DNA from 2 places in the Veillonella atypica genome. Region 2 is predicted to be linked to the other one. Evidence: riboswitches for the same ligand, from Rfam matches in the RefSeq annotation. Region 2 holds a riboswitch; the other holds the start of a gene.
What was found. A riboswitch is a leader RNA that binds a small molecule or an ion and turns the genes downstream of it on or off. The one in region 2 is predicted to bind cobalamin.
Positions count from the first base shown of each region.

Region 1: it holds a riboswitch for cobalamin, as region 2 does, so the genes downstream of both, O3598_RS03190 (methylmalonyl-CoA mutase family protein) here and nikB (nickel ABC transporter permease) in region 2, are expected to answer to the same signal.

Region 1 is NZ_JAPVXV010000002.1:104,081-109,913, reverse strand. Features, by position in the region: gene O3598_RS03200 (DUF3829 domain-containing protein) at 97-996, shown strand; gene rarD (EamA family transporter RarD) at 1,098-1,994, opposite strand; cobalamin riboswitch at 2,197-2,372, shown strand; gene O3598_RS03190 (methylmalonyl-CoA mutase family protein) at 2,656-4,818, shown strand; gene scpA (methylmalonyl-CoA mutase) at 4,823-5,833, shown strand, end outside.
Region 2 is NZ_JAPVXV010000005.1:100,431-106,263, reverse strand. Features, by position in the region: gene potE (putrescine-ornithine antiporter) at 1-394, shown strand, start outside; gene O3598_RS07510 (ISL3 family transposase) at 610-1,842, shown strand; cobalamin riboswitch at 2,098-2,284, shown strand; gene nikB (nickel ABC transporter permease) at 2,444-3,382, shown strand; gene nikC (nickel transporter permease) at 3,382-4,203, shown strand; gene O3598_RS07495 (ABC transporter substrate-binding protein) at 4,291-5,833, shown strand, end outside.

The DNA.
Region 1 (5,833 bases), on a different contig from region 2:
CCTTTTGTGTATTTATACTATTCTTATTATTTATAATAGGTATATAATTAGAATATATAAACTAAGCTGTATATTGATGAAAGGAGAGAATTCATCATGAAACCACTTGGCAAAAGGATGGCAATGGCTGTGTTGTGTGCACTAACGCTGACAGCACCTTTGTTTTTGAGCGGTTGTAGTATGTCAGAACTATGGCAAGGGACTGAGCAGAGCCGCAAGGAGATTGCACAGCGGTCGGAACAGAATCAGGTACAATTATTTAATCAATATGTGAAAGCCATAAGCCGATATAATCGCATGGCTGTTATGTTTGATTATGCGAATACACCGACGATTAATGATTTAAAAGCAGGTAATCATTTAACTGTATTTAATACACCGAACTTTAAACAGTTACAAAAAGAATTAGAAGAAGCTAAGCAAGCCGGTATTCCTTATGATGAAATGAAGGAGCCCCTAGATAAGCTGCTTTCAAAATTGAATGAAATTACACCGGTAGCCGAAGAACTCGATGCATACTATAAATCTAAAGGATACACCACAGATAACTATGCTAAGGAACAGCAATTAGGTCCAAAGTATGTACAGTTGTATGAGCAATTTGTGCCTATCTATGCAGATTTTGATAATTTGATGCATAAAATCAACCTCGATCGATTGCAACAACGGTTACAAGAATTGCGCGATGCAGGTAAGAAAAACGCAGCCGCAGCACAAGAGGTTCATTTGAGACTTACCGCTGTTCTTGAAAAGTTAGATAGTGAAAAACAACCGGATGTGAATGCCATGAATCAAGAGTTACAAGCTATTGGTGATTTGTCTAATGGCATTACTAACTCTAACTATGACACTGTTAAGACCTCTGTAAACTCTACAATTGGTGCTATTCGCACTTATATGGGTTCAAAACAAGATAAGGACTATACTCGTATGATTGAGGCTTATAACCATTATATTTCTAATATGAATACGACCAATATGAATGAATTAGATTAATAAAGATCTGAGTTTATTTACGTTAGACACGTGTAAAACGAATACATAAAAAGCCGTATTAAATGAGAATTTCATTTGCTACAGCTTTTTTGTAATGTATTCTATTTTTTTATCTTAATACGTGTCGTCATTTGATTAGATAGGGTGAACAATACGAGTGCCACCCAGATGCAGCCGAAGGCTATGAGTTGTGCTGTACCAAAGCTTTCACCAAAGTAGAAGATGGCCAAGAAGAAGCCCATGGTAGGAGATAGGTATTGTAAAAAGCCGAGTATATTTAGTGGCAATAGGCGGGCACCGTATGAAAAGAGGATGAGTGGAATCGATGTGGTAAGGCCAGCGCCGATGAGGAGGAGACCGGTCGGCGTTAGGTTTTCGATAAAGGTCCACGAGGTGGTGTCTATAGTCGCTAAATACCATAATGCTATCGGTGTGACGAGCCATGCCTCGAAGGCGATGCTCGAAAATGGATGGATGGTGAGACGTTTTTTTACGGCCCCGTATAGGCTAAAGGATACGGCTAGGATGATAGAGACGATGGGCAATGTACCTAGTTGAACAGTCATGATGGCCACACCTAAGAATGCGATGGCAATACTTAGCTTTTGTGGCCAAAGTAATCTTTCTTTATAGATTAGGATGCCCAACAATACGTTGAGCAATGGATTGATATAATAGCCAAGGCTCGTGTCGAGTACGTGTTGGTTTGTAACGGCCCAAATGTAGGTGAACCAGTTGATGCTAATAAGTATAGCAGCCAGTAATAGTAGGCCTAATTGCGTAAGATGGGTGCGTAAAAGTTGTATGTCCATACGCAGTTGTTGGCGCCCTGTGGCGATGACGAGGAAGAACATCCAAAATCCGGACCAGATGATGCGGTGCGATAATACGGAAAAGGATGATACTTGGTTTAAAAGCGCCCAATAGAGGGGCAGCAAACCCCAAATTAAACAGCACAACAATGTAGTGCTGAGACCTTTTTTGTTTATTTCGTTCATAATACGACCTCCCACTAGTAGAATTATTATAACATGGTGGTAGTATAGCGGTAGCGAATTATAGAGGTGATTTCTCTAAATTGCACCTATGCATTTTTATCATTCTATATATGCGTTAGTTATAACTTGAAATTTGCTACTTATGATTAACTGTTATGTTCATTGACTTTGTGCATATTTTTACACTATATTGGACTTAGAACAACGAATATAGAGAATAGGTGTCGCAAGACTTAATAGAGAAATCGGTACAAGCCGATGCGGTCCCGCCACTGTAAGGACGAGCCTGCTTTCATACATGTCACTGGAGCAATCTGGGAAGGCGAAAGCAAGGTGTTGAGCCCGAGCCAGGAGAACTGCCTATTTGATAATCACCGTTATGTACCTACGAGCGATAGGAAGGGGATTGAGGTATACTTTTTACAATAGTTTTAGTGTACCATTCAATATGTAACCTAACGTGTCACTCTCGGGTGGCACGTTTTTTTATTTGCCACGCTAGAGGGTCGTTCATATATGGCATAGGCTTAATAGTTTGACTGGAGATTCATCATCATGATGGACATATATTTGGCACCTATGGAACTCATATACGAAGCAACTCACTGGTACGGTGCGCTGTTCCCCCTGTATGGTTTCAAGTTGAAAAGGAGGCACATATATGTCTGACAAAAAGACTTCAAAGGACACTGAACGCGATTTACTGGCGCCTGTATCCTTTGATGAGTTTGAGAAACCTACGTATGAACGATGGCAGGCTGAGGTTGAAAAGGCGTTAAAGGGTGGCGATTTCCATAAAAAAATGTTCACCAAAACCTATGAAGGTATTACGTTACAACCTATCTATACACCTGCATTGCATCAGGACAAGATTCCAAAGGGCGTTTATCCTGGCGCTGGCGAGTTCCTACGTGGCACGAAAGCAAGCGGCTATATCAAAGATTCTTGGGGCGTATCTCAATATGTGGATGAGTCCTTACCGAAGGATGCCAATCATGCAAGTTTATACGAAATTGTGAAAGGCGGCACTATTCACAACATTCGTCTTGATGAAGCAACACGCCATGATCAAGATGTGCAAGTAGGCGCATCTGTTGGTGTAGGCGGTACATCCTTGTCTACGATGGACGATTGCAGCCAATTAATTGAACGATTTAATCTTAAGGAAAATCCTTTATATATTGAAACTGGCGCATCTGCAGCGATTTTGCTCGGTATGTTGTCGGCTACTGTGAAAGCTTCTAAAAAGCAAACATCCGATTTGAAAGGTCTCATTGGTGCAGATCCTATCGGCGTGTGGGCTAAAGACGGTGCATTGCATATGTCTTTAGATACTGCTTTTGATGAAATGGCACATACTGTTGTATGGGCCAAGGATCAAGCACCTGAGCTTAAAACAGTGCTTGTATCCGGTGATGTATACGCTAATGGCGGTGCTAACGATGTGCAAGAGGTTGCCTATGCATTGGCAACAGCTGTTTGCTACGTGCGGCAATTGGCACAACGCAACATCGATATTCATACCATTGCTAAGAGCATGATGTTTACATTCTCCTTGGGTGCAAACTTCTTCATGGAAATTGCTAAATTGCGTGCGTTGCGCGTGCTTTGGGCTCGTATTATGGAGGCCTTTGGCGCTGATGAAAGCGATCGTGCCGTTCATGTACACGGTAGAACATCTGCTTTCACAAAAACCGTATACGACCCATATGTAAACTTGTTGCGTAACACAACACAAGCATTCTCCGGCGTTGTAGGCGGCCTCAATAGCCTTGAAGTTTCTCCATTTGATCAACCAATTCGCAAATCCGATGAATTCTCTCGTCGTATTGCCCGTAACATTCAAGTTATGTTACAAACTGAATTCGAATTGCGTCAACCAGTTGACCCTGTAGGTGGTTCTTGGTACGTAGAAACATTGGCAGCCGAATTGTGTGAAAAAATCTGGGCTGAATTCCAAGCTATCGAATCCAAAGGTGGCATCATTGCTGCCTTGAAGGAAGGTTATCCTCAAGCGCAAGTTAAAACAATTCTTAATGAACGCTTTAAAAACCTTGCATTCCGTAAGGATGTAGCGGTTGGTAATAACATGTACGCTAATATGACGGAAGAATTGCTTGATCCAAAACCTGAAAATCAAGAAACATTGCGTCAAAAACGGGTAGCTCATCTCGAAGAATACTTGGCAACTGCAGATCCAGAAGCGGTTGTAAAAGCCCAATCTACACTCGAAGCAAGCACAACAGAACCAGGTGCATTGATTGGCCTTATCGAGCTCGGTGCATTGCAAAAAATGACAATGCGTCAAATCCGTAAGGCTTTGGATGCGGGCGATATTTCCTCCGAAACAATCGAACCTATTACGGCTCATCGTTGGACGGAACAATTTGAAGCTCTTCGTATGCGTACGGAAAATTATAAACAACGCACAAAAGATAATGTGAAGGTATTCTTGGCTAATATGGGCCCTATTCCTCAACATAAACCTCGTGCGGACTTCTCCACAGGCTTCTTTGAAGTAGCGGCATTCGAAGTAATCAAAAATGATGGCCATGAAACAACGGCTGATGCGGCTAAAGCGGCTCGTGAAAGTGGCGCCGATGTGGTAGTTATCTGTTCTACAGATGATACGTATCCTGAATTGGTTCCACCACTTGCGAAAGAATTGAAAGAAACTATGCCGAATGTAACGGTTATTTTGGCAGGGGCACCTTCTAAGGACCTAGAGCCTGTATATCGTGAAGCCGGTGTAGATGATTTCATCTCTGTTCGCGCAAACTGCTACGCTATTTTAAATACGTTACAAGATAAGAAAGGGATGTGAGCTCATGTTTAAAAATCCAGACTTCTCCTCTCTTGGCTTGGGATCTCAGTCTGCCACATCGCGCGATGCATGGCTTGCTGAACTTAAAAAAGAAACAGGAAAAAGCTTTGAAGACTTATATAACACGACAATGGAGCAAATCCAATTAAAACCTCTCTATACAGAGATGGATTATGAAGGGATGACACACCTTGACTATATGGCTGGTGTACCTCCATTCTTGCGTGGACCTTATTCCACAATGTACGTAACTCGTCCTTGGACAGTGCGTCAGTACGCTGGTTTCTCTACTGCGGAAGAATCCAATGCGTTTTATCGTCGTAACTTGGCAGCGGGACAAAAAGGGTTGTCTATTGCCTTTGACCTTGCTACTCACCGTGGTTATGACTCCGACCATCCTCGCGTAGTGGGCGACGTTGGTAAAGCGGGCGTTGCAGTTGACTCTATCCTCGATATGGAAATTCTATTTTCCGGTATCCCTCTTGACCAAATGTCCGTATCCATGACAATGAACGGCGCCGTATTGCCTGTTATGGCGTTCTACATCCTAGCTGGTGAAGAACAAGGTGTTGATAAAAAGGTTATGGCCGGTACAATCCAAAATGATATCTTGAAAGAGTTCATGGTACGTAATACCTATATTTACCCTCCAGCTACGTCCATGCGCATCATCGGTGATATCTTTGCCTATACATCCCAGTACATGCCTAAATTCAACAGTATCTCTATTTCTGGCTACCATATGCAAGAAGCGGGTGCAACGGCGGATATCGAGTTAGGTTACACATTGGCTGACGGCCTTGAATACATCCGTACCGGTGTCAATGCAGGCCTTCACGTAGATAAATTCGCACCTCGTTTGTCCTTCTTCTGGGCTATCGGCAAAAACTACTTTATGGAAGTGGCTAAAATGCGTGCGGCTCGTATGTTGTGGGCTAAGATTATTAAGAGCTTCGGTTCTGAAAATCCTAAATCTATGGCTCTTCGTACACATAGCCAAACATCTGGTTGGTCT
Region 2 (5,833 bases):
TCGTGTAAACAGCAAGGATGCACCTGTGCGTGGCGTATTTATCTTATTAGCGATTGAAACAATTCTTACATTGTTCACAGCTAATGATTCTTTACGCGATCAATTCGAGACATTGGTAAACCTTGCGGTTGTAACTAATGTAGTGCCTTATATTCTCTGCATTCTTGCAGTACCAACTATGATGCACATGTCTGGATTGGAAAAACGTCGTATTGATCGTTTCTATTTCGTTGCTGTTGCAGGTGTTTTATACTGTTCATACGCAGTATATGCGTGCGGTGTCGATGCCATGCTCGGTAGCGCTGTTGCAGTAACTATTGGCATTTGCATTTATATGATACGCAAAGGTTGGTTAGCGTATCGTGCACAACGATTCCAACAAAGTATCGATTAATTGAATACTCTCTCGTCTTATAGAGGCTGTCACTTCGGTGATAGCCTCTTTTGGTTATATGCATAGCAAAATGTTTTAGGCTCTATAATAAATGTTGGGGTGACACCACTACGGTGTCACTTCCAACATTATTTTTTTGCAAAAAAATAAGCATATAAGGCTCACATGCTTTACAATAAAAGTGTCAAAGTCCTAAAGAAAGGATGTGAGCTTATATGCCTATTACTGATTATACTGAATTTTTACATAATGTAAAACAAGAATATATTACAAATAGCTATGAATTAGACGGAATATTTATTTTTGACATAGAATTACCAGCAACATCACATATTTGCCCAAAGTGTGGAGAAACCACAAAGCATATTAAGGATTACCGCATACGTACTGTAAAGTTTGGAAAAGTACAACGAGGTCCACTAATTGGAAAATACAGACAGCGTCGGTATATTTGTCCGCATTGTGGTCATTCTTTTGCTGAAAGCAATCCATTTGTACGAAAACATATGCAACTAAGTGTAACTAATATTAGAATGCTATTTGATAAACTTACTGAAAGTGTAACCTATACAGCTATTGCTAACGAGTGTGATACATCTATTACTACAGTATTACGTTATTGCTCTATGATTACTATACCTAAGCCCAAGACCTTACCCACTGTGATTGGTATTGATGAGTTTAAAGGAAATGCAGAAGGCTACCAATACCAAGTTAATTTAACTAATCCAGATACACATGAAATATTAGATATTTTACCGAAACGTGATACGCAAGCATTAATCCACTATTTTGCATCATTTAAACATAAGGATCGCCTACAAGTTAAGTTTATTGTAATGGATATGTCCATACAATTTAAGCGCATCATGGAGGCGCTATTTCCACATGCGCATATTATCTGTGATCGATACCATGTATGTCGACTTGTAGATTGGGCGGTAGAGCGAGTTAGAAAGCGTGAGCAACATAAACTGGCTGCTTATTCACGTATGTTAAAACAGAATCGACGTGTACTAATGAAGCATCCAGACCATTTAACGGAAGCCGAACATATTAAACTATGTGAAATACTCAGAATATCTGATGATTTACGAAAAGCATATGCTTTAAAACTTTCTTTTAGAAAAATCTTTTCAATCTATGGTAAACAAAGAATAGCTGCACATTTAACGCATTGGTTGGAATTAGTAAAAGCATCTGGCTTAAATGAATTTAATAACTTCTTTACATCATTTCCTGCATGGATGACGCAATTAACTAATGCATTCTTACTTCCATATTCTAATGGATACACAGAAGGAACTAACAACAAAATTAAAGTATTAAAACGGATAAGCTATGGACTTCGCCATTTTGGTAGATTTAGAGTACGTATTCTACTTTTGAGCAAAAAGAATGGCACCAACCATAACTATGATTGGTGCCAAAGAAGACTCGTAGGGTGAATACCCCAACATTTGACAGAGAGCCATGTTTTATATGTAAATTAAATTAAACTACAAATGTAAATATATACGTTTATATACAGAAAAGAAAAGTAAATAAAGCAATTATTTCAAGAAATGGGGCACAATATACGAAGTAATGCATGTAAATAATAATGAATATTGTTTTTATGAATAATTATGATTGATTGACGAATATACACTAAGGGGTATATGTATTGTTAGTGAATTACAAATATAGTATATTTATAATTAATAAAAGTGAATAAACTGAGTGTCGGTTTTACCGAGCGTAAAAGAGGAAAATGGGTGTAAATCCTATACTATGAAAATAGCTGTTATGAGGAGCAATATTTCGTATTAGGGTCACTGGGAAACTGGGAAGGCTGAAATATTGTGATGAATCAAAAGTCAGAAAGCCTGCTCAATCTTGAGGAACATTGTGCTAGAACACGGTGTTTTAATATAGGTTAGTCAGGCAGGCTAATCTTTTTTTATGGTTATTTCATAGATCTTATTACACAGCATCATATTACATGTTTACTTTCTATGTTTATTCACTATTATGTGTTTTTATTTGAAAAGGGTATAGGAGGTGCCTATGGGAAAACGCTTTGTCAAACATCTAGGACAGTTTATTGTCACCTTGTTTGGCATCACATTTTTGACGTTTTGTCTCACCTATTTAGCTCCAGGGGACCCAGTTACGATGCTACTGGAAACGGCGGATACTATCGTGTCTCAAGAAATGATTGATGAAACTCGAGCACAATTAGGCTTGGATAAGCCGTTTATCGTACAGTATGCAAACTGGGTAGTCAATGCAGCACAAGGTGACTTAGGAATGAGTTACTCTGCTAAAAAACCTGTAGTAGATCGCATGTTAGAAGCATTACCTGGTACGCTTGCATTGTCAGGAACCGCATTGGTATTTACGATTATCTATGCATTACCGGCAGGTATACTGAGTGCGTATAATCGGAATAAATGGATAGACTATGTACTGAGAAGCCTTTCTTTTATAGGCGTATCTATGCCGTCATTCTGGTTAGGCCTTGTATTAATTTACATTTTTGGCTTAAAGCTCGGCTTGGTTCCAATCGCTTCATCTCGTGTAACAGCGACAGGCGTTATTTTGCCAGCCGTTACATTGGCCGTTGTCGTTGGATCTAAATACATGCGTCAAGTTCGACTCGTTATCCTTGAAGAGATGCAAAAGGATTACGTTATCGGTGCCCGTGCCCGTGGCGTGAGCGAAATGAAGATTTTATTCGGTCACATTTTGCCTAATGCCGTATTGCCATTGATCACTATTTTAGGTGTTCTTATTGGTTGGTTATTAGGTGGTGTAGCGGTAGTTGAAATGGTATTCTCCTGGCCTGGCCTCGGGAATATGGCCATTTACGCCATCACTATGCGTGACTATCCATTGATTGAAGGTTTTGTGTTATGGGTTGCTATTGCATACATGTGTATCAATGCTTTAGTTGATGCATCCTATGTTCTATTGGACCCTAGATTGAAAAGGGAGAGAGCATAATGAAAGAATTTATTCAGAAACATAAATTGTTCTCTTTCTACACTGCATTGATGCTCGTCATCGTATTCATTGCTATCTTTGCACCATGGCTTGCTCCGGGCGATGCTTTCACATCGGATATGTCCAAGGCATTACAAGCACCTAGCGCTCAACATTGGTTTGGTACTGACAAATTGGGCCGTGACGTATTGTCTCGTATCATTTATGGTACTCAATTATCCTTGTTCATGGGTGTATCCATCGTAGTGATTATGGTGAGCATTGGTACAGTCATCGGTGCCGTAGCAGGTTACTTTGGTGGCAAGGTTGAAATGGTTCTTATGCGCTTGGCGGATATCATGTTATCTTTCCCAGGGGTAGTGCTCGCCATTGCCATCGCCGGTATCTTAGGTGGTAGTATTGTAAATACCATCTTAGCATTATCGGTTGTAGGGTGGGCTAAATATGCGCGACTTGTTCGTTCTATGACGTTGAAAGTACGCGGTGAAGAATATGTAACGGCTGCCGTTATGATGGGGGCCTCTACATGGACGATTTTACGTCGTCATATTATTCCTAATATTTTGCCTCTCGTTGTAACCACAGGTGCTCTTGATATTGGGGCTATTATGATCGAAGTTGCCGGTTTATCATTCCTTGGTTTTGGTGCGCAACCACCAACACCTGAATGGGGTCTTATGCTTAATGAAGGTCGTCAATACTTGCAAACGAGTCCATGGCTCATGGCGTTCCCTGGTTTGTCTATTTTAATCGTAGTATCTATTTTCAATCTTTGGTCTGATTCTTTACGTGATGTAGTGGATCCTAAGAACCAAGGTTAATCTTAGTTTTTTTGAATCTTTATTAGGCCTTTGCGGCGTAATAATGATATATAAGCTTTGTATATTGTGTTAACAAGGAGATTTTAAATGAAAAAATCTTGGAAAAAGGCTCTTTTAGCAGGTCTTAGTGTTGTGATGATGGGTTCCTTCATCGCAGGTTGTGGCTCCGATAACAACGGCTCTGCAAATAAAGACGTATTGAAAGTAGGCGTAACTAACTTCGCTTCTACTTTAGAACCTACTGAAAACTTCTTCGCTTGGGTTGTAATGCGCTATGGTGTAGGCGAAACATTGGCTAAATTTGATGAACAAATGAAACCTCAACCATGGATTGCATCCAAATGGGAAGTATCCCCAGACCATAAAACATGGACTTTCACAATCAACGATAAGGTAAAGTTCTCCAATGGTAAAAAAGTTGATGCTGCAGCAGTTAAAGCATCTATCGAACGGGCTTTTGAAAAATCTAACCGTGCAAAAACATTCTTCGAATATGACTCTATGGAAGCTAATGGTCAACAATTAGTTATTCATACAACAAAAGAATATCCTAATATGCCTGGGCTTTTAGCGGATCCATTGTTCCTAATCGTTGATGTACAATCTGAAAAAGACGGACGCAACTTTGCGAAAGAAGGCCCTATCGGTACAGGCCCATACGTAGTTAAATCTTTCACTAAAGAACGCGCTGAAATGGCTGCTAACGAAAACTATTGGGATGGTGCAGTACCATTTAAAACTGTAGAAATTCCTTCCATCGACGATCCTAATACTCGCGCTATGAGCTTACAATCTGGCGACGTAGATATGGCTGTTAACATCGGTGCTGGTGAAATCGGCTTATTCCAAAATAACGATAAGTTCAAGGTTGATGAAATCGCATCTCTTCGCGTAGTATTGGCTCGTATTAACCAAAAAGGTGTTCTTGGTGATGACAAAGTTCGTGCAGCTGTTATTTCCGCAACAGATCGTAAAAACTATGCCGATGTATTGCTAAAAGGCACATTCATTCCTGGTTCCGCACCTATTCCACCATCCATGGACTATGGCTTCAAAGATTTGAAAGATCCTAATGCGTATAACCCTGAACGTTCTAAACAATTATTAGCAGAAGATGGTTGGAAAGATACTGATGGGGACGGCATCCTTGATAAAGATGGCAAACCATTAACATTTGACTTCGTAGTATATAACTCTCGTGCAGAATTACCACTTTATGCCGAAGCTGTTCAAGCAGACCTTAAAAAAGTGGGTATCGACATGAAAATCAAAACAGTTGACTATAACTTGATTGATAAAATGGGTCAAGATGGCGACTATGATATGCTTATCTCCAATATCGTAACTGCTAATACAGGTGACCCAATCTGGTTCTTGTCTAACTATTGGCATACTAATATCGATGGTTCCAACCCACAAAATGGTTCTGGTTACTCTAATCCTCAAGTTGACCAATTGTTAGATGCTGCTGAAACTGAATTTGATCCTGCAAAACGTCGTGACTATGCAATTCAAATTCAACAATTATTGATGAATGATGGCGCTGCATTGTTCTTAGGTTACCCTAAAACTAATATCGTTACTGGTTCTTACTTGAAAGGTGCTGTCATGTACCCAAGTGACTACTACT